3 regions of the Ferrimonas sp. YIN67 genome follow, and region 3 is predicted to be linked to each of the others. Evidence: predicted binding sites of a transcription regulator. Region 3 holds the regulator's gene; each other region holds the start of a gene.

Region 1 (8,000 bases), on a different contig from region 3:
CCTCTCCACCATCAACAAAACCCCCCAGGCCTACCTCTTTACCATCCTCGGGGCGGAGCGGATCGCCAAGGTACTGCCCAAAGGCACTCACGACTACAACAAGTACCTGCGCCCTTCCCAGTTGATCCGCTGGTGTGAAGAGGCCGGCTTGCAGGTACGTCATGCCGACGGCATGCGCTACAACCCCCTGACCGAAACCTTCAGCATGAGCCGGTCGACCAAGATCAACTATCTGATCCACGCCACTAAGCCGGAGATCTGAGCCTTGACCAAGCCTTTTAAAGGGGTACTGTTCGATCTCGACGGCACCCTACTCGATACCGCGCCCGATCTGGGCCGGGCCGCCAATGTGGCCCTGGCCCAGTACGGCTATCCGCCCATCAGCATGACCACCGCCGGTGAGGTCAGTTCTCACGGTACGGGGGGACTCCTTGGTGCGGCATTGGGAGGCCTGTTCACCCGCACCGATGTCGCCCCGTTACGCCGAGCCTTGTTGCAAGCATACCGACAAGCCTTGAGCGTCAATACTCAGGCATTTGCACAGATAGAGCCCCTGATCCATGCCCTGGATCAAGCCGATGTGCCCTGGGGGATCATCACTAACAAGCCTGGTTGGCTGACCGATCCCCTGCTCGATCAGTGGCCGCTGTTTAAACAATCACGCTGCCGGATCAGTGGTGATACCCTCAAGGTTGCCAAACCCCATCCCGAGCCCATGTGGCTGGGCGCCGAACAGTTGGGCCTGGAGTCCAGCGCCATCCTCTATATCGGTGATGCGGAGCGGGATATGGAGGCCGCACAGCGGTCCGGCATGACCGGCGTCATTGCCCTCTGGGGCTATCTGCGTCCCGAAGACCAACCCCACCTCTGGCCCGCTCAACACGCCATCGAGTCCCCGCTGGCGATCCTGGATCTGCTCGGTTTACCTAACGCATAAAATTGCGCCACTCAAGTCAGCCATCAAAAAAATCTTTGGTGGCTGATTTGTTAACCAAGTGCAGCGAAACTCCCCCTCCTGAGGCATATCATGGTAAGGCGCCACTAACCTGGCGGCAGCGATCACACTTTATGCACAATATGTCCACAGATCTATCTATTGAATCACGCGTCAAACCGCCCTATCTTGTAGTCAAGATCCTGACACATACTAGATATAGTGTTACAGATCGCTCATCAAACACAATTGCTTGACGCCAGCAGCATGGCGCAGCACACGGAGTGGATCAGACACAATGCCCCAATTGTGAGGTCTGATCGGCTCCCTTTTGACTTTCACAGGGACCAGGCGAGCGCGAACGTCAATGAACAGCAACCTTCTAGTAACAAAACGGAACGGGCGGCAAGAGCCCATCGATCTGGAGAAGATCCACCGGGTGATCTATTGGGCCGCCGACGGGCTCAACAATGTCTCCGTCTCTCAGGTGGAGCTGGCCGCACACATCCATTTTTACGACGGCATTGAAACCGAAGCGATCCATGAAACCATCATCAAAGCTGCCGCCGATCTGATCAGCGCCGAGGCGCCAGACTATCAGTACCTGGCCGCTCGCCTGGCGGTCTTCCACCTGCGCAAGAAAGCGTACGGACAGTTCAAGCCACCGCACCTGTACGATCATGTGGTCAAACTGGTCGAAGCGGGTCGCTACGACCCCCATATCCTGGCGGATTACAGCTTTGAAGAGCTGGACGAACTCAACCGCCATATCGATCACTGGCGCGATACCAAGTTCTCCTACGCTGCCGTTAAACAGCTGGAAGGCAAGTATCTGGTGCAAAACCGGGTCACCGGCGAGGTGTTTGAAAGCGCCCAGTTCCTCTACATGCTGGTCTCGGCCTGCCTGTTTTCGCACTACCCGAAGGCGACCCGGCTGGACTACGTCAAGCGTTTCTATGACGCCACCTCCCTGTTCAAGATCTCCCTGCCAACCCCAATCATGAGCGGAGTGCGCACCCCGACCCGCCAATTCAGCTCCTGTGTGCTGATCGAGTGTGGAGACAGCCTGGATTCCATCAACGCCACCTCCAGCTCCATCGTCAAGTACGTCAGCCAGCGGGCCGGGATCGGGATCAATGCCGGTAACCTGCGCGCCTTGGGCAGCCCGATCCGCGGGGGCGAAGCGTTCCACACCGGCCTGTTGCCCTTCTTCAAACATTTCCAGACCGCAGTGAAATCCTGCTCTCAAGGGGGCGTACGCGGCGGGGCCGCCACCCTGTTCTACCCCCTGTGGCACCTGGAGGTGGAAGATCTGCTGGTACTGAAGAACAACCGGGGCACCGACGCCAACCGCATTCGCCATATGGATTACGGCGTGCAGATCAACCACACCCTGTATCAGCGCCTGGTGGACGGCGGCGAGATCACCCTGTTCTCCCCCTCCGACGTGCCCGGCCTGTACGACGCCTTCTTCGCCGATCAGGCCGAGTTTGAACGGCTCTACTGCCAGTACGAGCAGGATGACAGCATTCGCAAGAAGCGGGTCAAGGCGATCGAACTGTTCAGCCTGATGATGCAAGAGCGTGCCAGCACCGGACGGATCTACATCCAGAACGTGGATCACTGCAACACCCACAGCCCGTTCGATCCCAAGGTGGCGCCGATCAAACAGTCCAACCTGTGTCTGGAGATCGCCCTGCCCACCAAGCCTTTGTCCCATACCGAGGACGAAAGCGGTGAGATCGCCCTGTGCACCCTCTCCGCCTTCAACCTGGGGGCCATCGACAGCCTGGATGAATTGGAGGAGCTGGCGGAGCTGGCCGTTCGTGCCCTGGACAACCTGCTCGATTACCAGGACTACCCCATCAAGGCGGCGAAGATCAGCACCATGAACCGCCGTACCCTGGGGGTGGGTGTCATCAACTTCGCCTACTACCTGGCCAAGCGCGGCAAGCGCTACTCCGACGGCAGTGCCAACAACCTCACCCATAAAACCTTTGAGGCGATCCAGTACTACCTGCTCAAGGCCTCCAACAACCTGGCCAAGGAGAAGGGGGCGTGCCCGGCCTTTAACGAGACCACCTACGCCCAGGGCATTCTGCCCATCGACACCTATAAAAAGGCGCTGGATCAGATCTGCGACGAGCCGCTGCACCTGGATTGGGAGTCACTGCGGACCGAGATCCGCGAGCATGGCCTGCGCAACTCCACCCTCTCGGCGCTGATGCCATCGGAGACCTCTTCACAGATCTCCAACGCCACCAACGGCATCGAGCCGCCCCGTGGCCTGATCAGCGTCAAGGGCTCCAAGGATGGGGTGATGAAGCAGGTGGTCCCCGGGATCGAAGAGCTGGCCGAACGCTACGAACTGCTCTGGGATATCCCCAGCAACGAGGGCTACCTGCAGCTGGTGGGCCTGATGCAGAAGTTTATCGATCAGGCGATCTCCGCCAACACCAACTATGATCCCGGCCGCTACGAGGGTAACCGGATGCCGATGAAGACCCTGCTCAGGGATCTGCTGCTGGCCTACCGCTACGGTCTTAAGACCCTCTACTACCAAAACACCCGGGACGGTCAGACCGACGCCCAAACCAGTAGCAAAGGCAACGGACAAAACACCGCCACCGTCGTCATTGAAGACGCCGAGGACGATTGTGCCGGCGGCGCCTGCAAGATTTAACGCTGGGATTTAGGAGATATCATGAGCCATCAATACAGTACTTTTTCCCGGATCAATAACGACGCCACCGCCGAGCCCATGTACCTGGGCAACCCGGTTAACGTGGCCCGTTACGATCAACAGCGTCACCGCATCTTCGAGGATCTGATCGAGAAGCAGCTCTCCTTCTTCTGGCGTCCGGAAGAGGTGGACGTCACCCAGGATCGCATCGACTTCAATGCCCTGCCCGATCACGAGCAGCATATCTTCCTGTCGAACCTCAAGTACCAGACCCTGCTGGACTCCATTCAGGGACGCAGTCCCAACGTGGCGCTGCTGCCCCTGGTTTCCCTGCCTGAGCTGGAAACCTGGATTGAGACCTGGTCCTTCTACGAGACGATCCACAGCCGCTCCTACACCCACATCATCCGCAACATCGTCAAAGATCCCGGCGTGGTGTTTGATGACATCGTGGTGAACGAGGAGATCCTCAAGCGGGCCGGCGATATCAGCCACTACTATGATGATCTGATCAGCGAAACCCAGCGGTACCAGCAGTTTGGCCCGGGTGACCACCAGATCAACGGCGAGACCGTGACCATCAGCCTACGGGGCCTGAAGAAGAAGCTGTACCTCTGCCTGATGTCGGTCAACGTGCTCGAAGCGGTGCGTTTCTACGTCTCCTTCGCCTGCTCCTTCGCCTTTGCCGAGCGGGAGAAGATGGAGGGTAACGCCAAGATCATCCGTCTTATCGCCCGGGACGAACAGCTCCACCTGGTGGGCACCCAGCATATGATCAACCTGATGGCCGACGGCCGGGACGATCCCGAGATGGCGGAGATCGCCATCGAGTGCCACGCCGAGTCCATCGAGATCTTCCGCCGCGCCGCCGAGCAGGAGAAGGCCTGGGCCGGCTACCTGTTCAAGGACGGCTCCATGATGGGGCTGAACCAGCAGATCATCGAAGACTATGTGGAGTTCATCACCAACGAGCGGATGGCCGGTCTGGGCCTGGCGCCCATCTTCGACAAGCGCACCAACCCCCTGCCCTGGATGAGCAAATGGCTGGAATCCGACGCCGTGCAAGTCGCGCCCCAGGAGGTGGAGGTCAGCTCCTACCTGACCAACCAGATCGACAAGGAGATCAGCGACGAAGATCTCGCCGGCTTCGAGCTCTAATCGTCCGGTAACGATACACAAAATCACCCAAGCAACCGGCACTTGGGAGCACAAAGAAGGCGAGCCGTTGCTCGCCTTTTTATGGCCATACTGACTACTGGAGATCGCTAAACGCCGACTTTAGCGCCTCAAAAAGGAGCTGCTGGAGAGGCAACCACATTACCGTCGATGCCCTCCTGCTAGCCGGGGATGATCCGGGTCGCCAACTGGCAACCAGTGCCATCGTCTTGATCCAGATCCAGGGCTAACGCCGTCCCAAGGCACCCTCCCCTTTAAGGCCGAGGTAACTCCAATGGCTCACTCCTTCGCGACCATCTGTTTTGGATTAGTGGACTGTAAATGGCGATTCTTTTCGAGTTGCTCAGTCAGATGCACAACCAGATCCGGCATGCGGCCTGCCAGATTGTTCGTTTCACCCGGATCAGCCTCGAGATCGAACAACTCTATTGCCTCGTACGTGCCGTTATTATGGCGTCGATATTGTTTTGCATGTCTCTGTATCGCCTCTTTGCTATGGCGCAATAACTTCCATTTTCCTTGGCGAATACCGATCAGCTCTCCTTTAGCAGAGAAAAATAACAGCTTGTCCCGAGGAGACTGCACAGCATCCCTATCTGACAGTAAGGCACTAATGTCGTAGCCATCCAGGACCTGATCCTCGGGGAGTTCGGCGCCGATCAGTGTTGCTAAGGTTGGGTAGAGATCTAGGGTTGAAGCCATTTGGTCGCGCACCTTGCCTTGAGCGATTAAACCCGGACCCCAGAAAACTGCAGGGACTCGCATTCCTCCTTCCCAGGAGAAAAACTTACCGTCGCGTAAAGGCCCGGCGCTACCAACCGAACCTGATTTTGGCCCTTTACCTATGGATAACCAAGGGCCGTTATCCGAGGTATAAATCACCAAGGTATTCTCATCTATCTCGGCGTCGCGAAGCGCCTGGACAATCTGTCCAGTACTCCAGTCGAGTTCGGCTATCGCATCACCGTAGGGGCCATAATCCGATGTACCAACAAACTCCTCACTTGCACCGATCGGTACGTGAGGCATGGTATGAGCAACATAAAGGAAAAATGGCCCGTCTTTGTGGGTACGAATAAAGGAAACCGCGCGCTCGGTGAACCTCTGAGTCCAAAGGTTTTGATCGGCGGGAAATTCAATCACTTCATTGCCTTCCATCAAAACCCCACGCTGATCTGATCCCTTGATCTTATCCAGCATATTCTCACGGCTACGGCCTTCTCGGAACACCACACCATCTGCCAGTTTTAAGTGGGCACTCATTACCATATCGTTGCTATAGGGCGTTCCATAGTAACTATCAAACCCTCGCTGCAGAGGCAAAAGCTCCTGTGTGTGGTGCCCCAGGTGCCACTTACCTATCATTCCGGTGGCGTAGCCTTGTTGTTGAAAGAGCTGGGGCAATAACACGAGGTTAGGATCTAACCCATGCTTCGAATGAGGAAACACGACACCATTGCCCAGTCCGATTTTGGTTGCATACATGCCGGTCAACAACGAGGCTCGAGATGGAGTACAGACCGACTGGGATACGTAGAAATCCGTGAAGCGAACCCCTTCTTTTGCAAGGGAGTCCAGTGCTGGGGTATTGATCCTATCTGCCCCATAGCTACCAAGATCACCATACCCTTGATCATCGGCCAGGATCACGATGACATTCGGGGCCGAATGGGCAGCAACAGCCGTACAAACCATTCCTAACCCTAAGCTATAGCGTATTATCTTCAGCATTTTACGTATCCTTGTAATGCTTGCGTGGACCAACTGCTAACGCTAACAAACCGCATGAGCGTACAAATGTAAAGACCTATCCAATGGACAAAGGCTATCCGTTGACGATGGCCACTGAGCAAAAATCCAACGAGCGGCCAATAAGCAACCTGCAAATGTCTCGGTAAAATCGGTTTGTTCTGCTAGGCAACTGCCTATAATCTTGCTCTCAATCAGCAGAACAATGACGTCATCCAGATCCCTGCCAATGAATCATAAAATAACTTTAAATACTGAAACTTGGGTTCATAAAGAAGGCGAACCCTTACTCGCGTCTCTAACACCCAGGGGTCACTACAGTGAATGTCAAAATGGCTATTGCGGGGCTTGCAAGACTCGGCTGGTCAGCGGCGAAGTACGCTACCTCACGCCGCCCATGGCCTACACCCGCCCCGGTGAGATCCTGCCCTGCTGCTGTACCCCGACCTCAGCACTGGTGTTGCATCAACCCGAGAGCACCTGACGACCGACATCGATGTCCCCTCTCCTTTCTTCCGTAAGGAGGTCAAAAGTCAGAGTGTAAGCCTCGGGCGCAGCGAACTGCCAAAACAGTGGTTCGACGTACGCCTGCTTTTGCCAGGACGAGAATCTCAGCGTCTGAAGTTACACGCCTTCGAGTTCCCTGAGATCCAGCCTGACGCCACGCTTTGCCCCACGTTTGGCTTGATACATCTGTTGATCGCTTCTCTCGATCAGAGTGGTGCAATCATCCATTTCATTGGCCAGGCTAGCCCCGATGGACACAGTGATCCGGATCTGCTCCCCAGCCTCCATCAGGTACCCTCCCCGGATCAACCGGTTTAAACGGGTAGACACCCTCGTTAATTCCGGCTCGCTGATATAGGGCAGGATCCCGACAAACTCGTCCCCCCCCCAGCGGCCGAAGGTATCGTAGGGACGACTGTTGGTGATCAGTGTCTGGGCGACATAACGCAGGACCTTATCCCCCACCAGGTGGCCATAGCTGTCATTGATCTGTTTGAAGTTGTCGATGTCAATAAAGAGTACGCCCAGACCTAGCCCAGTCTGGCGCTCCTCATCGAGCCGGCGCTGCAGTTCACCATCCAGATAACCCCGATTAGGCAATCGGGTCAATTCATCAACCAGCAAGCGCTTTTCCAGCTCCTTGAGCCTTAAGTTATTGGCTGCCTGATGGCTAATATCACTGAACAGTTCAATACCACCGATCACCTGACCTTCGGCGTCAAACAGCGGGGTAATTCGTACCGATACAGGTACCCTGTGCCCCTGCTTGTGATGCAGATAGACCTCGGCGGTACGGGGCTGACAATCCGTCATGGTATTGACCAAAGGGCAGTTGGTCATGCAGAGCTGATTACCCTCACAATCGATGTGAGTCAGAATGTTGTCCGAACAGGGACGTCCCACCACTTCGTCGGCGCTAAAGCCTGAGATCGCCTCCGCCGCCTTGTTCCA
Region 2 (8,000 bases), on a different contig from region 3:
GATCGGCCATGGCCTGATCAAAAGGATGTCCCGAGTCCAGGCGCCAGGTCGACTGGTTGTAACAGCCACGGCACTGGTGCTCACATCCTGAGACAAACAGGGTACAGCGGGTTCCGGGACCATTGACCACATCAAGCGGATAGTACTGGTGGTAATTCATTACCTTGCCTTGTTCACAGCAAAGCCCCGAACGGATCGAGGCTTTAAAATTCATACGGTTAGGTATCAGGTTCTAGGACGGGCTTCTAAGAGCAGGAAAAAGTGATCATCTCCAGCCACCTCGCTCTTAGAAACCAGGAACCGGTCCTGGGCTTCGCCCCAGTACCTGGCCGCGATGCGCCCTGCTCCAATTACAGGTGCTTGACCCGACGCTTGACCTCTTCCTGCTTGCCCGTATTAAAAGGACGCGCATCCGGGCTGCCCAGGTAGCCACAGACCCGGCGGGTCACCGACACCTTGGAAGGATCCGAGTTGCCACAGTTGGGGCAGACGAACCCCTTGCTGGTGCAATCAAACTCTCCGGTGTGGCCACAGTCGTAACACTCATCAATGGGAGTGTTGGTCCCATAGTAAGGCACTCGGCTGTAGGCGTAGTCCCACACATTTTCCAACGCTTCGAGGTTATGCTGCATGTTCGGGTACTCACCATAGCTGATAAAGCCCCCTGAGGTGATCGCCGGATAGGGCATCTCGAAATCGATCTTGTCGAACGGGTTCACCTTCTTTTCCACATCCAGGTGGAAGCTGTTGGTGTAGTAGCCCTTGTCGGTCACGCCACTCACCAGGCCAAAGGCCTTGGTGTCGATCTTACAAAAACGCGTACAGAGGTTTTCGCTCGGCGTCGAGTAGAGGCTGAAGCCGTAACCCGTCTCCTCGGTCCACTGGTTCACCGCCTGCTTAAGCCGGCTTACCACGCCCAGCGCCTTGTCGCGAAGCTGCTGGGAGTCATACACATGGCAACCATCGCCAAACAGGGCATTGATGGTTTCGTGCAGGCCGATGTACCCCAGGGAGATGGACGCCCGGCCGTTTTTAAAGATCTCGGTGATCTCATCATCGGCGTTAAGGCGCACACCACAGGCCCCTTCCATGTACAGGATGGGGGCGACTCGGGCTTTGACCCCTTCGAGCCGCTCGATACGGGTCATCAACGCCTTGCGGGCCAACGTCAGCCGCTCGTCCAGTAGGGAATAGAAACGCTGCTCATCACCCTTGGCTTCGATGGCGATGCGGGGCAGGTTCAGGGAAACCACCCCAAGGTTGTTACGCCCTTCGTGCTCCAACTGCCCGTCTTTTTCAAACGCATTGAGGAAGGAGCGGCAGCCCATAGGGTTTTTGAACGAGCCGGTCACCTCTACCACTTTCTCGTAGTTGAGGATATCCGGGTACATCCGCTTACTGGCACATTCTAGGGCCAGTTGCTTGATGTCATAGTTCGCATCGCCTGCCTTGTGGTTATGGCCATCCTTGATGGCAAACACCAGTTTAGGGAACACCGCGGTCTTGCGGTTCTTGCCCAGGCCATGGATCCGGTTTTTCAGGATCGACTGCTGGATCAGGCGCGCTTCCCAGCTGTCCCCCAGGCCAAAACCGAAGGTCACAAACGGCGTCTGGCCGTTGGCGGTATGCAGGGTGTTCACTTCATATTCGAGAGACTGGAAGGCGTCGTAACACTCCTTCTCGGTGCGTGCCTGAGCATAGGCCTCGGGCCGTGGAATGTCCCACTCCTGGGCCACCTTCAAATGCTTGTCATAGCTGGTGCGAACGTAGGGTGCCAGCACCTCATCAATGCGATTAATGGTGGTGCCGCCATAGATGTGGCTGGCCACCTGAGCGATGATCTGGGCAGTGACCGCCGTGGCGGTGGAGATCGACTTCGGGGTATCGATCTCGGCATTGCCCATCTTAAAGCCGCCGGTCAGCATCCCCTTAAGATCGATCAACATGCAGTTGAACATGGGGAAGAAGGGGGCGTAGTCCAGATCATGGTAATGCAGTTCACCACGCTCATGGGCTTCGACCACGTCCCGGGGCAGGATATGGCGACAGGCGTAGTGCTTGGCGACGATCCCCGCCAGCAGATCCCGTTGAGTCGGGATCACCTTGGCATCCTTGTTGGCGTTCTCGTTAAGCAGAGCGTCATTGCTCTGTTCAACCAGGCCACGGATCTCCTGGTTCAGACGGCTGGCGCGCTCACGGGCCACATCCCGATCATGACGATACTCGATGTAGGCGCGGGCCACCTCTTTCTCAGGTCCGGCCATCAAGACATCTTCCACCGCAGACTGGATCTGCTCGATGGCCACTTCGGCCTGACTTGCCAGTTGTTCGGTTACGGTATCAGCCACCCTCTGGGCATAGCCTGCATCGCCTTTGCACACGGCGGCAGCGGCGCGCAAAACGGCCTGTTTAATGCGTTCACCGTCGAACGTCGAGCGGCATCCATCCCGCTTAATCACAACTGGCATCGTCTATCACTCCTATGAATCATGGTCCCATCCGGCACCAGATATGGTGACGGGCAAAATTTCTAACACAACATATGGTGGCACATTCAAGCACCATCCGCTCCCGAATGATAGTGATCCGGATCAACAAAAGGTGTGTTGGCTTAGAATGCGAGCAAAGGTTGGTGAGGCTCTGGGCAGTCGGCCCTAAAGGCGGCGCACTATAGCCAAAAGCCCCTTTCGGATCACCTCAAAAAACCGGATACTTGTCGCCGATCACCCTTAGGAGAATTCAAGCTTGATCTGCAAATTTCTTTGTCTGCCAAACCCGGCTAAACAAGCAAAAGCCGCATGCTGAACTGGTTCACACATCGTCGCAGAATCGATGAAAAATCCCGTGAGCGAATGTGGCGGAGTTATCTCCGACGGCTCCCGATCTTGCATGGACTCACCCCCCTACAAAGCCAGCGACTGATCGCCCTGGGTCAACAGTTCCTTAAGCAGAAACGTTTTGTCGTGGTGGAAGGCATACTGGATGAACCCACCTGTATCAGGACCTCCCTGATGGCCGCGCTGCCGGTTCTGGAGCTAAGCTCAGGACTGGACTGCTATGCCACTTTCTATGAAGTGCGCTTCTACGCCGATGAATTTGTCACCCCCAGCCCCTATCAGGATCAGTATGGCCTGGTGCATGATCAACCCGGCCTTTTGATCGGCGAAGCCTGGGAACAGGGGCCGGTACTCTTTTCCCTCGAAGATCTGGCACACTGTGGCGACTGGAGTGGCTTTAACCTGGTGATCCACGAACTGGCTCATAAGCTCGATATGGCCAGCGGCGAGATCAATGGCTGCCCTCCTCTCCCCCTGGCTCGGCTAAACGATTGGCAACGGACATTGGCACACGCCAAGGCGGGACTGGAGCAGGCCCTGGCTGCCTGTGGGGACGACGAGCAAAGGCTACAAGCCCTACCTATGGATCCCTATGCCCTGGAAAGCGACGACGAGTTTTTTGCGGTCAGCTCTGAAGCATTCTTTACCCTGCCCCATCGCCTGTTCCAGGCTTTCCCCGACTGGTATCGCCAGCTTCAGGCCTATTACCGCCAGGATCCCCGCCAGCGGGCACCGGCAAACGCCTAGCTGCCCAGTTCAATACCGGACAAGAGACTCAAAACCTGAGGTATAAGGGTTGGCCGAGCTCAGCCCAATGAAAAACGGCCCGCATCTCTGCAGGCCGTTGTATCCAAGCGGGTGCTCAGCGAGCCTCAATGGCCGCCATGATCTTCTTAGCAATGTCGGTATTGTCCTGATAGCCGATAAAGGCATCGGCCCCCGCGCCATAAGCCATCACGTTCACATCGACACCTGTGTGTCCATGGGTGGTCCATCCGGTGTAGGAGTGATGGGCCACCACCTTAGAGATGGCATTGGACAGGGCATAATTATGCTCGCCCGCCAATTGCTGCTGACGGGCCAGTTCCAGCTCGGCCAGGTCCTGCTCGGTCAGGACCAGATCGGCATGACGTGACCAGATCTCGGCGATTTCCAGCTCAGGCTCCTCAAGCATCTGCCCGGCAATGTATCCGGAGGTACGATGAACCTGGTTGATCACCGTTGGCAGCCAGCGGTATTTGCCTTGAGCGCCCAGGGTCAGCCCGCCGGTCGAGTGATCGGCCGTGATCACCAGAAGGGTATCCGGATTTTCATCGACAAAAGCCTTGGCCCGCTCGATCGCCTTGGCAAAATCATGCATCTCGCCCAGAGCACAACGGATGTCATTGGCGTGACCACACCAGTCGATCTGACTGCCCTCCACCATCAGGAAGAAGCCTTCGTCACGAGCAGAAAGCAGCTCCAGCGCCTTATCGGTCATCAGCTCCAGTCGATTGGGGTAGTCGGTATCGATGGCAAAGGGCAGGCCCGTATCCGCCATCAGGGCCATGGCCGGCAGCTTATCCAGCTGCTGCATCTGCTCCATGTCCCAGGCCTGCTGCCAGCCCTTCTGTTGCAGCTGATCAGCCAGTCCACCCTCATCCCGGGAGAAGTAGCGCTGACCGCCACCGATCATCAGATCCAGCATGGTCTTATCGGCAATGCGCTTATGGACGTACTGCTCGGCGATGATGTCGTACATGCTGCGTTTGGCCACGTTGGCGACAAAACCGGCGGGGGTCGCATGGTTCACCTGTGACGTTGCCACAACCCCTGTGCTCATCCCCGCCTCTCTGGCTTGCTCCAGCATGGAACGCACCGGCAGCTTGTCCAGATCCACTCCGACGGCACCATTATAGGTTTTCACGCCGGAGGCCAATGCCGTAGCCGAGGCGGCGGAATCGGTCACGAAGGTGTTCTTACCCGGATAGGTGGCGGCCGCCCCAACCATCAGCTCATCAAACACGGTCGGTTCGACCACTTTGCCGGGCCGTCCCGCCACATCATAGCGGTGTGCCGTCACATAGGCCGGGCCCATGCCGTCACCGATCATAAAGATCACATTATTGATCTGAGGTGCCGAAGACGATGGGGCCAAGGCACAGCCAGCGAGGGCCATGGTCAAGGCAGAGATCGTCAGCGTCTTAATCCTGTTCATTGGGCTATCCGTCATGAGTGAACTTACATGTAAAAACTTTGAAATTTAAGGGTAAAGAGTACCCCATGGCCACAACCGCTTCCTAGTCACAGGCCACAGTTTTTCACTTGGCTTCCCGCCCGGGAAATGACGCCCTTTTGCTCCAAACAGCTTTTACTTATTGCTTCACGGATCTCCGAGGAATGACGGTTTCCTCCAAATAACCGCCTTTTGGGCGATCCTGCCCTCTTTACCCCATGACAGATCGCACCGGGTGCCCAGCGGCTTAATGCCCGAGTGAAGCCCTGCAAGGCAAGGGAGAAAGCCTGGATGGCCCGAAAGGCCAGTGGGGGCAGGAATGCCGTAGCCGGTCTTTTTAAAAAAGCAGGAACCGCGCCGTCATCAAGCCGACTCTGGCCGGGCCCCTGCCGCACCGGGTGGAATTAAGGATATGCCCCCAATGAAGGCTCAGAGGCGTCAGGGCAAAGCGCGCATCCGGCAGCAGCCCTTGTGTTAGTGGCTCATCAGCATCCCAGCTGTCGCGGCACAAATGCTGCCCGCGCGGTACCACACCAACGGGGCGAACCCCCTTGATGAACCGCGAAAGGCATTTCCCCGCCAGGGCGACCCCAGAAGTCGGACAAGCTGAGCACCATGGCGGCAATCGCGAGCGGGGGCTTTCCCACAAATCGCGATGAAGCTTTTGTCGCCCTCTTTCAGAGAGTGATATAGCCTTAGAGTGATGAGTCCATTTAAAACCCTTACCTGCAGCGAGCGCGTTTTCTTTGTCGGCGATCTTCATGGTGAGTATGCCCGGTTACAGCAGGCACTTCGTCAACAAGGGTTTAACCCCGATGAAGGTGACTGCCTGATCTGTGTGGGCGACCTGATCGATCGCGGTCCTGACAGCCCCGCTTGCCTGGGCCTACTCAGGCAGCCCTGGTTCTTCGCCGTTCAGGGCAATCACGAGTGGATGATGCTCAACGCCCTGCAGGGAGGAGAAGAGGAGATGAACTTCTGGCTCAACGCCGGAGGAAAGTGGTTTGCCAAGTTGCCGCCAGGCCAGCAAGAGAGAGTGGCGTCAGAAGGCTTGGCGCTGCTGCCCCACTTGCCCCTTGCACTGGAGATCCAAACACGGCTCGCTACCATAGGCGTGGTCCACGCCGAGTTGCCCGGCAACAGCTGGCCAGCCTTTCGTCAACGCTGCGTTGCAGGCCTCAGCCAAGAGGAGTGGGCGATCTGTCAGTGGTCCCGCCAGATGCTGAGCAAGATGAACAGAGGAGACTACCCCTCCCCCGTTCTTGGCATCGATGTACTGGTGACGGGTCATACACCACAAGCCATGCTGCGCAGCCATGGTAACCGGATCTGGCTCGACACTGGCGCCGGCTACCCCGGAGGAAAACTCACAATACTCGAGAGCCACCACTTGATCGAACTGTTGAGGTAGACCGTAAAGCAGATTAGACCTTCAAGCGGTGAACCAAATAAGCCGAAACCAGGCAGCCAGCCAGGATCCCGCACAGATCCGCCAAGATATCCAACTCAAAAGTAAAGCTTTGCTGTAACGCAAACATCATCACTTCTTCAAACAGGGCGATGGCGCCAATCACCATCGCCCCTTTAGGCAAAGGCAAAAACGCGTGAATACACTGGAACGAAAACGCAAAATTAGCCAATACGGTTAGCGTACCGTAGAGCAAGAAGTGTCCAAACAGGCTATGCCAGCAGAGGAGCGTTAACGCCTCATCACTTTGATTGGTCGACAGGGCATACACAGACAGCAACACCAGTGCCGAAAGAATAAATCGAATGGTAACTCGCGCCCACATTATCGAACGAGGATCGTCAAAAATCATGGCCCCATCCTAACCCAGTCTAAAAGTGATATGTTCACTCCAGTCATTACAGAAACCCTTATTTACCTTTGGCATTAAGGACTTTTGGCTTATGTCACACGGCTTGATGACAACCAAAGGGGGCTCCGCCCTGGTGAAGATACAACAAGCTGGATAAAACGTAGCGACACCAGGCGACCTTTGCCCTGCTCGATGACACCCAAGCATCAACTCACTCAGTCATGACTCGACCCAGCCTTGAGTGCCGAAAAGAAATTTGAGCGCACACTTGTTCGCTCAAAATTTACTGGTAAGATGACCCAAAAAGTTCTGAAAGGAAGCACTATGACCGTCCGTGCCTATTCACAGGGAGAGGAGATCGCCAATGCCGTATCACACGGTTTAGGCGTCGCTGCTGCGATCGTGGGGTTTACCCTGATGCTTGCCAAAGGGATCCCTGTCCTGTCTCCCGGTGAGCTTGCAGGGATCAGCGTTTATGGCAGCAGCATGATCCTGCTGTTTCTCTGCTCTACCCTTTATCACGCAGTGTCTCACCAACAAGCCAAAGCGATGTTTAAACGACTCGACCATTGTGCCATCTACCTCTTGATTGCCGGCAGCTACACGCCTTTCATGCTGATCGCCGTTAACAGCGAGTTGTCACTGGGTTTGTTGGCGCTGATCTGGCTATTAGCCGGCGCGGGTGTCCTGTTCAAAGCCTTCTTTATCGATCGCTTCAAGAAGCTTGCGCTTTTAACTTACCTTGCCATGGGCTGGGCCAGCTTGGTAGTGATCTGGCAGTTGTACCATGTACTGGCACTACCAGGCTTTATCCTGCTACTCAGTGGTGGATTGAGCTACAGCCTGGGAACTCTCTTCTATGCGGCGAAACATAGGCCCTATACTCACGCCATCTGGCATCTCTTTGTACTGGGAGGGGCTGCCTGCCACTGCGTCGCAGTCGGCGTCTATGTGATTCCCTGAGACCCGAGCCAGCAAAGATCGCCATAGTAAAACGTTTTATCTTTATGCCTTTTGCATCAGATCTAAGCAAAACTTTTTGTTGGCAAAGACTTATCAGGTATGCCAACCTTGAGTCGGCTTACTTTTATGCCATACTTTACGGCGCGACGGCCTCGTATGAATCGC
Region 3 (8,000 bases):
TAACCTGACAGATCCAGCGTAACCGGCTGACCCTCACACCGATAATCGATGCCGGTACCATTGGTGATCTGACCAATACAGTGATAATCCGTGCCGGCTTCCGCCAGCGCTTTAGCCAAGTTGTTGCGTTGCGTCTCAGGAACGGTAAAGAGCAGCTCGTAGTCCTCACCACCACACAGCGCCATCCGCCGCGCATCCTCCACCGCCATACACGCCAACAGAGAGGCTGACAGGGGGAGACGATCGAGTTCCACCACAGCTCCCACACCGGAAGCCGTCAGGATATGATCCAGATCGGTGGCCAGGCCATCGGACAAGTCCATAAGGCTGGTCGCGATCCCTCTCAAGGCTCTTCCGGCCAGGACTCGCGGACGTGGTCGCAGGTGACGCTCGGTGAAGGTGCGGTGGAACTGAGCTCCAGGTGCCAAATCCCCCGTCAGACAGCGTAGACCGGCACCGCTATCTCCAAGCGTCCCGGTAACAAACAGCCAGTCCCCCACACGGGCACCACTGCGATACATAGCCTTACCTTCTGGCACATGGCCATGGATGGTGAGTGTTAGGCTCAGGGGCCCTCGAGTGGTATCGCCGCCGACCAGGGCAACCCCATAGTACTGGCAGATCTCAAACAAACTGGCAGAGAAGCTCTCCAGCCAGGGCTCATTGGCACCGGGCAGGGTGATCGCCAGCGTCATCCAGGCTGGCTCAGCCCCCATAGCCGCCAGATCGCTCAGGTTAACGGCCACCGCCTTGTAAGCCAGATCCGCCGGATCGATCTCCGGCAGAAAATGGGTGCCCGACACCAGGGTATCGGTTGACACCACCAACTGACTCCCCTGGGGAACCTGCAACACCGCGCCATCATCACCGACCCCAAGGAGCACGTCCTTGCGTTGATTCGGCCGAGTGAAATGGCGCTTTATCAGTGAAAACTCTCCACTTCCCATAACGTAATACGGCCACATAAATGTGGCCGTTCTCCTTGTCCTACCCGTCGCTTAACGGTTGATGGCGATGGCCAGCTTATCCAGCACGCCATTAACAAACTTGTGGCTTTCCTCGGCCCCAAAGACCTTGGCCAGCTCAATCGCTTCGTTAATGGCCACCTTGTAAGGAACATCATCCCGGTGCATCAATTCATAAGCACCCAGGCGCAGGATCGCCATTTCCAACGGATCAACCTCTTCAGGCAAACGCGCCAGATTCGGCTTCAGTTTGGCATCCAGGTTACCGACTTGGGCAGAAACGCCCGTCAGCAGTTCACGGAAATACGCAACATCCGCACCCTGGGTGTCCTGCTCGGTCAGGAACTCATGTTCAACATCGGCAATGGCGTTACCGCTCATCTGCCAGGAGTAGATGGCCTGCACCGCCAGTTGGCGGGCTTTACGACGCTCGGAAGGCTTCACAAAATTCTCCAATCAGGCCTGCTCGGCCAGATGGTTTAGGACATTGACCATCTCCAGCGCACCCAAGGCGGCTTCACCGCCCTTGTTGCCCGCTTTGGTGCCGGCGCGCTCGATGGCCTGCTCAATAGTATCGGTGGTCAATACGCCGAAGGACACGGGAGTATCAAACTCCAGCATCACCTGGGCCAGTCCCTTATTACACTCACCGGCGACAAAGTCGAAGTGCGGCGTACCGCCGCGGATCACCGCCCCCAGGGCGATGATGGCATCGTACTTACCGCTCGCTGCCAGGCGGCGAGCCGCCAATGGCAGTTCAAAGGCGCCCGGCACCCGTACCACAGTGATGTCTTCATCATTCACCTGGCCAAAACGCTTCAGTGTGTCCACTGCGCCCTCTTGCAGGCTGTCGACGATAAAGCTGTTAAAACGGGATACCACCAAAGCGATTTTAGCCCCTTTGGCTTCGATGTTGCCTTCGATTACGTTCATTTTGTTATCCATTTCATTCTCAAGGCCCGTCGCCAGGCCGAAAAGTTGCCGTATGATAGCACAAGCGCATGGAAAATTAGCGCCAGATCTATCGTCTTATTCTTCGATGTATTCGCTGACTTCGAGGCCAAATCCGGACAGCGCATGGTAACGCTTCTGGCTCGACAGCAGACGCATGCGGCGTACCCCGAGATCCGCCAGGATCTGCGAGCCGACCCCCACGGTACGGGTCGCTTCCAGATTACGTTTTACCCCAATGCCTGTGCCGTTTTGCTGGGCCGCCAGCGCCTTGAGCTGCGCCAGGCGGGCTTCACTGCTTTGCTCTTGGCCCAATAGGACCAGCACCCCACCCTCTTCACTGATCTTGGCCATCGCCTTCTCCAGCGGCCAGGTCGGTACGCCGTTGAGGGTCGATTTAAGCAGATCCCGGGTCGGATCCCCCAGGTGTACCCGTACCAGACAGTTGTCGGTCACCTCGCCCTTGATCATGGCGACATGCACCAAATCGTCAATGGTGTCGCGGTACGCCACCATCTTGAAGTCACCGTGAAGGGTCGGCATGGTGCACTCGGTTTCCCGAATGATGGTGGTCTCATTGAGGTTACGGTATTCGATCAGATCGGCAATGGTGCCGATCTTCAGCCCATGCTCCTGGGCAAAGACCTCCAACTGGGGGCGACGAGCCATGGTGCCATCCTCGTTGAGGATCTCGACAATCACGGCGGCATTGCTAAAGCCAGCCAGACGAGCCAGATCCACCGAGGCTTCGGTATGACCGGCCCGATTCAACACACCGCCATCCTTCGCCCGCAGCGGGAAGATGTGACCCGGCTGGACCAGATCGGATGGTTTGGCGTCCTCGGCCACCGCTGCCAGGATGGTGCGCGCCCGATCGGCAGCGGAGATCCCTGTGGTCACCCCCTCAGCCGCTTCGATGGAAACGGTAAAGGCGGTGCCATACTGCTCCGTATTGCGACTGACCATCTGGTGCAGTCCCAAGGTGTCACAGCGCTGCGCACTCATGGGCAGGCAGATCAGGCCGCGACCATACTTGGCCATAAAATTGATCGCCTCCGGGGTAACCGCCTCGGCGGCCATGATCAGATCCCCTTCATTTTCCCGATCTTCGTCATCCATCAAGATCACCATCTTGCCCTGACGGATATCCTCGATGATCTCTTCAATGCGGTTGAGCGCCATAGCGGTGTTTTCCTTACTTCACAAAGCCACTGCGGGCCAGGGTTTCCAGCGTCAGGCCGCCCGGTGTGGGGAGATCGGCCTGGGGCTGCATCAGTTTTTCCAGATAACGGGCCAGCAGATCCACCTCAAGGTGAACCAGATCCCCGGCCTTCAGATCCACTAGAGTGGTCTCTTGGGCGGTGTGTGGCACGATGGTGAGGCGGAAACGGGCTCCGTCCACTTCATTGAGGGTTAGGCTGACGCCATCGATGGTCACCGAGCCCTTGTGCGGCAGGTAGCGCCCCAGAGAGCCCGGGGCTTCAAGCCAAAACTCGATGGCACGAGCCCTTACGTCCCGGCTGACGACGGTGGCGACCCCATCGACATGGCCACTGACCAGATGCCCTCCCAGGCGGGTACTTGGGGTCACAGCCTGCTCCAGGTTCACCTTACGACCCACGCTGTAACGAGCAAAATTGGTCAGGGCCAGGGTCTCGGCACTGACGTCTGCCACGAAGTGATCGGCGCCCAGGCTCACCACGGTCAGGCAAACTCCGTTAGTGGCGATGCTATCACCCAGCTTAACGTCCCCCAGGGGCAAGGCCCCGGTCGCAACAGTGACACGCAGATCACCACTGCGCTTTTCCAGATCTCGCAGTGTTCCCACCGCCTCAACAATCCCGGTAAACATCTATTTCTCCGGCTCCTTTCGAGTCAGTGTCAGGCGCAGATCGGCCCCGACACGACGAATATCGCTAAATTCCAATGGAGCCAAATCGGCCATCTGAGTGTATTCAGGCAGCGCCAACAGTCCCCGGGCGGGATTGCCCATCAGCTTCGGCGCCTGATAAAGAACCAGTTCGTCCCACAATTCGGCCGCCATAAAGGCGCCACACAAACCGGCACCGGCCTCCACCAGCACGTCGTTGATCTCCCGTCGCCCCAGCTCCTCCAGCAGAGCCGGCAGATCCAGCTTACCATCCCCACCCTGCGGCCCGGGCCAGATCTCGACCCCATCGGGCCAGGCGTTCTGGTACTGGGCACAGGCCGCCAGCAATACCGGACCTTCGCCGTCGAGCAGTTTGAGCGGCGGGGCCAGGCGAGCACGACCATCCACCACCACGCGTAGCGGCTGCAACAGCTGCTCCAGGGCGATGCGCTCGCGCCAGTGTCCCAGCTCATCGTAGCGAACATTCATACTCGGATCGTCCGCCAGCACCGAGTCGGCTCCGGTGATCACCGCACAGCTTTGTGCGCGCAAACGCTGGACGTCGGAGCGGGCCTCGGAGCCTGTGATCCATTTGGATTCGCCATTGTTCAGAGCGGTACGGCCGTCAACGCTGGCAGCCAGCTTCAGCCGTACATAGGGACGGCCGCTCTGCATTCGCTTGATGAAGCCGGGGTTGAGCGCCTCAGCCTCTGTCTGCAACAGGCCGTGGGCAGTGGCGATCCCGGTATCGCTGAGCATTTTCATACCCCGTCCAGCCACCTTGGGGTTGGGATCCACCATGGCGGCGATCACCTTTGATACCCCGGCCTCAATCAGTGCAAGAGCACAGGGCGGAGTACGCCCATGGTGGCTGCAGGGCTCCAGAGTGACGTAAGCCGTCGCGCCCCGCGCCCGCTCACCCGCCATGCGCAGGGCGTGGATCTCGGCATGGGGCTCACCCGCCTTGAGGTGAGCGCCTTCCCCCACGATCTCTCCGTCCCGAACGATCACGCAACCCACCCTGGGGTTGGGTCGGGTCGTCAGCAGCCCTTGCTTTGCCAAGCGCAATGCTCGCGCCATGTAGTGCGCATCGTGCGACGAAAAAGCGGAGGTCATCAACGCTTTTCCAAGTTGGCGATCGCCTCGCCAAACTGGGACAGATCGTCAAAGGCCCGGTATACGGAGGCAAAACGGATGTACGCCACCTTATCCAGGGTCGCCAACTGCTCCATCACCAGGTTGCCCAGCATGTCACTGCCCACTTCACGCTCCCCCGTGGCACGCAGCGCCGACTTGATCTTACTCACCGCCTGCTCAACCCGCTCGGTACTCACCGGCCGCTTCTCCAGCGCCCGTTGCAGGCCGCGACGCAGCTTATCTTCGTCGAAAGGCTGGCGGGTGCCATCCTGTTTGATGATCCGAGGCATCACCAGTTCGGCGGTTTCAAACGTGGTGTAGCGCTCTTTACAGGTGAGGCATTCGCGACGACGGCGCACCTGGTGGCCGTCGGCCACCAGCCGGGAGTCGATCACCTTGGTGTCCGTAGCGGCACAAAAGGGGCAGTGCATAGGATCTCCTGCGCAGTGGTGTCATAACTTGCCCGCAAGAATACCGAATTTCGCCAATGAGAGTAAGCCGCTAGCTACGAAAAAGCCCGCCGAGTGGCGGGCTTTCCTGTCAAACCGTTACGACAACTGGCCGTTACTTGTATACCGGGAAGCGGGCACACAACTCGACGACCTGGGCCTTGACGCGCTCCACCACGGATTCATCGCCAAAGTTATCCAGAATGTCACAGATCCAGCCGGTCAGTTCCCGGGCCTCGGCTTCGCCGATCCCACGGCGAGTCAGCGCCGGAGTGCCGATCCGCAAACCCGAGGTAACGAAGGGGCTGCGTGGATCGTTAGGTACCGAGTTCTTGTTCACCGTGATGTTGGCACGGCCCAAGGCGGCGTCCGCATCCTTCCCGGTAATGTCTTTCTTGATCAGATCCAGCAGGAACAGGTGGTTCTGAGTGCCACCGGAGACCACATCATAGCCGCGGTTGATGAACACATCGGCCATCGCCTGAGCATTCACCACAACCTGCTTCTGGTACTCGGCAAACTCCGGGGCCAGGGCTTCCTTGAAAGCCACAGCCTTTGCCGCGATCACATGACACAGGGGGCCGCCCTGACCACCGGGGAAAACGGCAGAGTTCAGCTTCTTGTAGATCGTCTCATCACCGATGGCGGAGAGGATAAGGCCGCCACGGGGGCCGCCCAGGGTCTTGTGGGTGGTGGTGGTCACCACATGGGCATGAGGTACCGGGTTGGGGTAGATCCCTGCCGCCACCAGACCGGCCACGTGAGCCATATCGACAAAGAGGTAGGCACCCACTTCGTCGGCGATCTCGCGGAACTTGGCCCAATCGATGATGCCGGAGTAGGCGGAGAAGCCACCGATGATCATCTTCGGCATGTGCTCCTTGGCCAGGGCACGGATCTCATCGTAATCGATGGCACCGGTATCAGCATTGATCCCGTATTGCACGGCGTTGTAGATCTTGCCGGAGAAGGAGACTGAGGCACCATGGGTCAGGTGACCGCCGTGGGCCAGGCTCATGCCCAGTACGGTGTCACCCGGCTGCAGCAGCGCCATAAACACCGCCGCGTTAGCCTGAGAGCCGGAGTGCGGCTGTACGTTGGCGTACTCGGAGCCAAACAGCTCATTGGCGCGATCGATGGCCAGTTGCTCGGCCACATCCACGTGCTCGCAGCCACCATAGTAACGCTTGCCCGGATAGCCTTCCGCGTACTTGTTGGTCAGCTGAGAGCCCTGAGCCTCCAGCACGCGTGGGCTGGTGTAGTTTTCCGAGGCGATCAGCTCAATGTGGTGTTCCTGACGCTCACGCTCTGCTTCCATGGCTTGCCACAACTCGGGATCAAAATCCGCGATATTCATGCTACGTTCGAACATCCGTCTCTCCTGGGCGGTTAATACAAAAAGGGGCTTACGAGGCCCCACATTCTACCTACTGAATCCCGTTACCCAAACCCTTTGCGACCCTTGTCACACTAATGAGGTGATAACCTCAGTGAGTTCCTTATCGATGAACCTGTGATCCCGGCGGGAAAACCCCAACCACAGACGCAAAAAAGCCGGACACGAGGTCCGGCTTTAAGAGAATCTGCTGCTTAGAACTGATACTTAACAGTGAGGTTGAAGTAGCGACCCGGCTGAGTAAAGTTGCTCTCCGGAGCCCCCATGTTCTCCATCAAGTACTTGGACTGACCCGCGACATCAGCGTACTCGATATACTCTTTGTCAAACAGGTTGAACACACCCGCGCGCACTTGCCAGTTAGGTGTCAGCTCCATGCTCATGGTTGTGTCCATCACAGCATAACCAGACGTCTGGTACACGACATTGTATTGATCCCCACCAACACACAGCTCAGGCATACCTGGGAAGCTGCTTTCATAACAGGTCTCAGACAACAGCTCCATGTCTTTAACCCGATCCATCTTAGAAGCCATACGTACTACGGCACCAAAGGTGGTCGGCATTCCTGCAATGCTGGCATAGGCGTTCACCCCAACAGAGCTCTTTAAAGGACTGACACTGTTAAGGAATTCACCATTATGATCCTTGCCATAGGTGTAAGCAATGTTCCCCCAAAGCTCCAGATCGTTAGTCAGCCAATGGTTGACCTGGCCTTCGAAACCGTAGATCTCGACCTTGTCACGGTTGACGTACTCGTACTGCAATGCAACGACGGGATCCATCTTGCCCGCCTCACAGCGATCGAAACCGTAACCCGGCAAATAACCCGGATTACACAATGGAGCATCGATAAACTCCCAATCGATGTAATCAATGGCCTGGGTGTAGAAACCGGTCAGTTCATAGGAAGTATTGCTGTGGTTACCACGCACGCCAATCTCGAGTGTATGGGACTCTTCCGACTCCAGATCATAGTTCGGCATGATCACAACCGGGAAAGGCATACGGCCATCCTGGATCTCCAACTCGCCCCACTTTTGATCCGGTGTCGGCATTTTGTAGCCATAGGCATACTGACCGTAAACACTGACCGCATCCGTGATGTGGTAGATCATCCCCAGCTTGGGTGACCAGAAGCCATCACTCATGCGCTCCCAATTAGCCGGGTCAAAGTCCTCACGATCACCGATGGCATCCCGCGCCATATCCGCATCCGGGGTATTACGGAA

Evidence for each region. Region 3 encodes NrdR, which represses ribonucleotide reductase genes. Its sites were predicted from a motif close to AAACACNANATNTNGTGTTT; they were not measured.
Region 1: a site for NrdR is predicted at 1,143-1,162, ahead of nrdA (class 1a ribonucleoside-diphosphate reductase subunit alpha). Genes of this name have one in related genera too.
Region 2: a site for NrdR is predicted at 2,532-2,551, ahead of nrdD (anaerobic ribonucleoside-triphosphate reductase). Genes of this name have one in related genera too.

What each region holds. Positions count from the first base shown of each region.
Region 1 is NZ_JBXVVJ010000002.1:280,427-288,426, reverse strand. Features, by position in the region: gene ubiG (bifunctional 2-polyprenyl-6-hydroxyphenol methylase/3-demethylubiquinol 3-O-methyltransferase UbiG) at 1-262, shown strand, start outside; gene AC2D8U_RS04950 (HAD family hydrolase) at 266-937, shown strand; gene nrdA (class 1a ribonucleoside-diphosphate reductase subunit alpha) at 1,302-3,617, shown strand; gene nrdB (class Ia ribonucleoside-diphosphate reductase subunit beta) at 3,639-4,775, shown strand; gene AC2D8U_RS04935 (sulfatase family protein) at 5,073-6,524, opposite strand; gene AC2D8U_RS04930 (2Fe-2S iron-sulfur cluster-binding protein) at 6,748-7,026, shown strand; gene AC2D8U_RS04925 (sensor domain-containing diguanylate cyclase) at 7,167-8,000, opposite strand, start outside.
Region 2 is NZ_JBXVVJ010000002.1:487,623-495,622, forward strand. Features, by position in the region: gene nrdG (anaerobic ribonucleoside-triphosphate reductase-activating protein) at 1-160, opposite strand, end outside; gene nrdD (anaerobic ribonucleoside-triphosphate reductase) at 351-2,468, opposite strand; gene AC2D8U_RS05885 (M90 family metallopeptidase) at 2,799-3,584, shown strand; gene AC2D8U_RS05890 (alkaline phosphatase) at 3,700-5,034, opposite strand; gene AC2D8U_RS05895 (metallophosphoesterase) at 5,756-6,463, shown strand; gene AC2D8U_RS05900 (hypothetical protein) at 6,477-6,872, opposite strand; gene trhA (PAQR family membrane homeostasis protein TrhA) at 7,197-7,835, shown strand.
Region 3 is NZ_JBXVVJ010000001.1:903,801-911,800, forward strand. Features, by position in the region: gene thiL (thiamine-phosphate kinase) at 1-965, opposite strand, end outside; gene nusB (transcription antitermination factor NusB) at 999-1,409, opposite strand; gene ribH (6,7-dimethyl-8-ribityllumazine synthase) at 1,422-1,898, opposite strand; gene ribBA (bifunctional 3,4-dihydroxy-2-butanone-4-phosphate synthase/GTP cyclohydrolase II) at 1,995-3,098, opposite strand; gene AC2D8U_RS03580 (riboflavin synthase) at 3,112-3,768, opposite strand; gene ribD (bifunctional diaminohydroxyphosphoribosylaminopyrimidine deaminase/5-amino-6-(5-phosphoribosylamino)uracil reductase RibD) at 3,769-4,902, opposite strand; gene nrdR (transcriptional regulator NrdR) at 4,902-5,354, opposite strand; gene glyA (serine hydroxymethyltransferase) at 5,488-6,744, opposite strand; gene AC2D8U_RS03600 (TonB-dependent hemoglobin/transferrin/lactoferrin family receptor) at 6,963-8,000, opposite strand, start outside.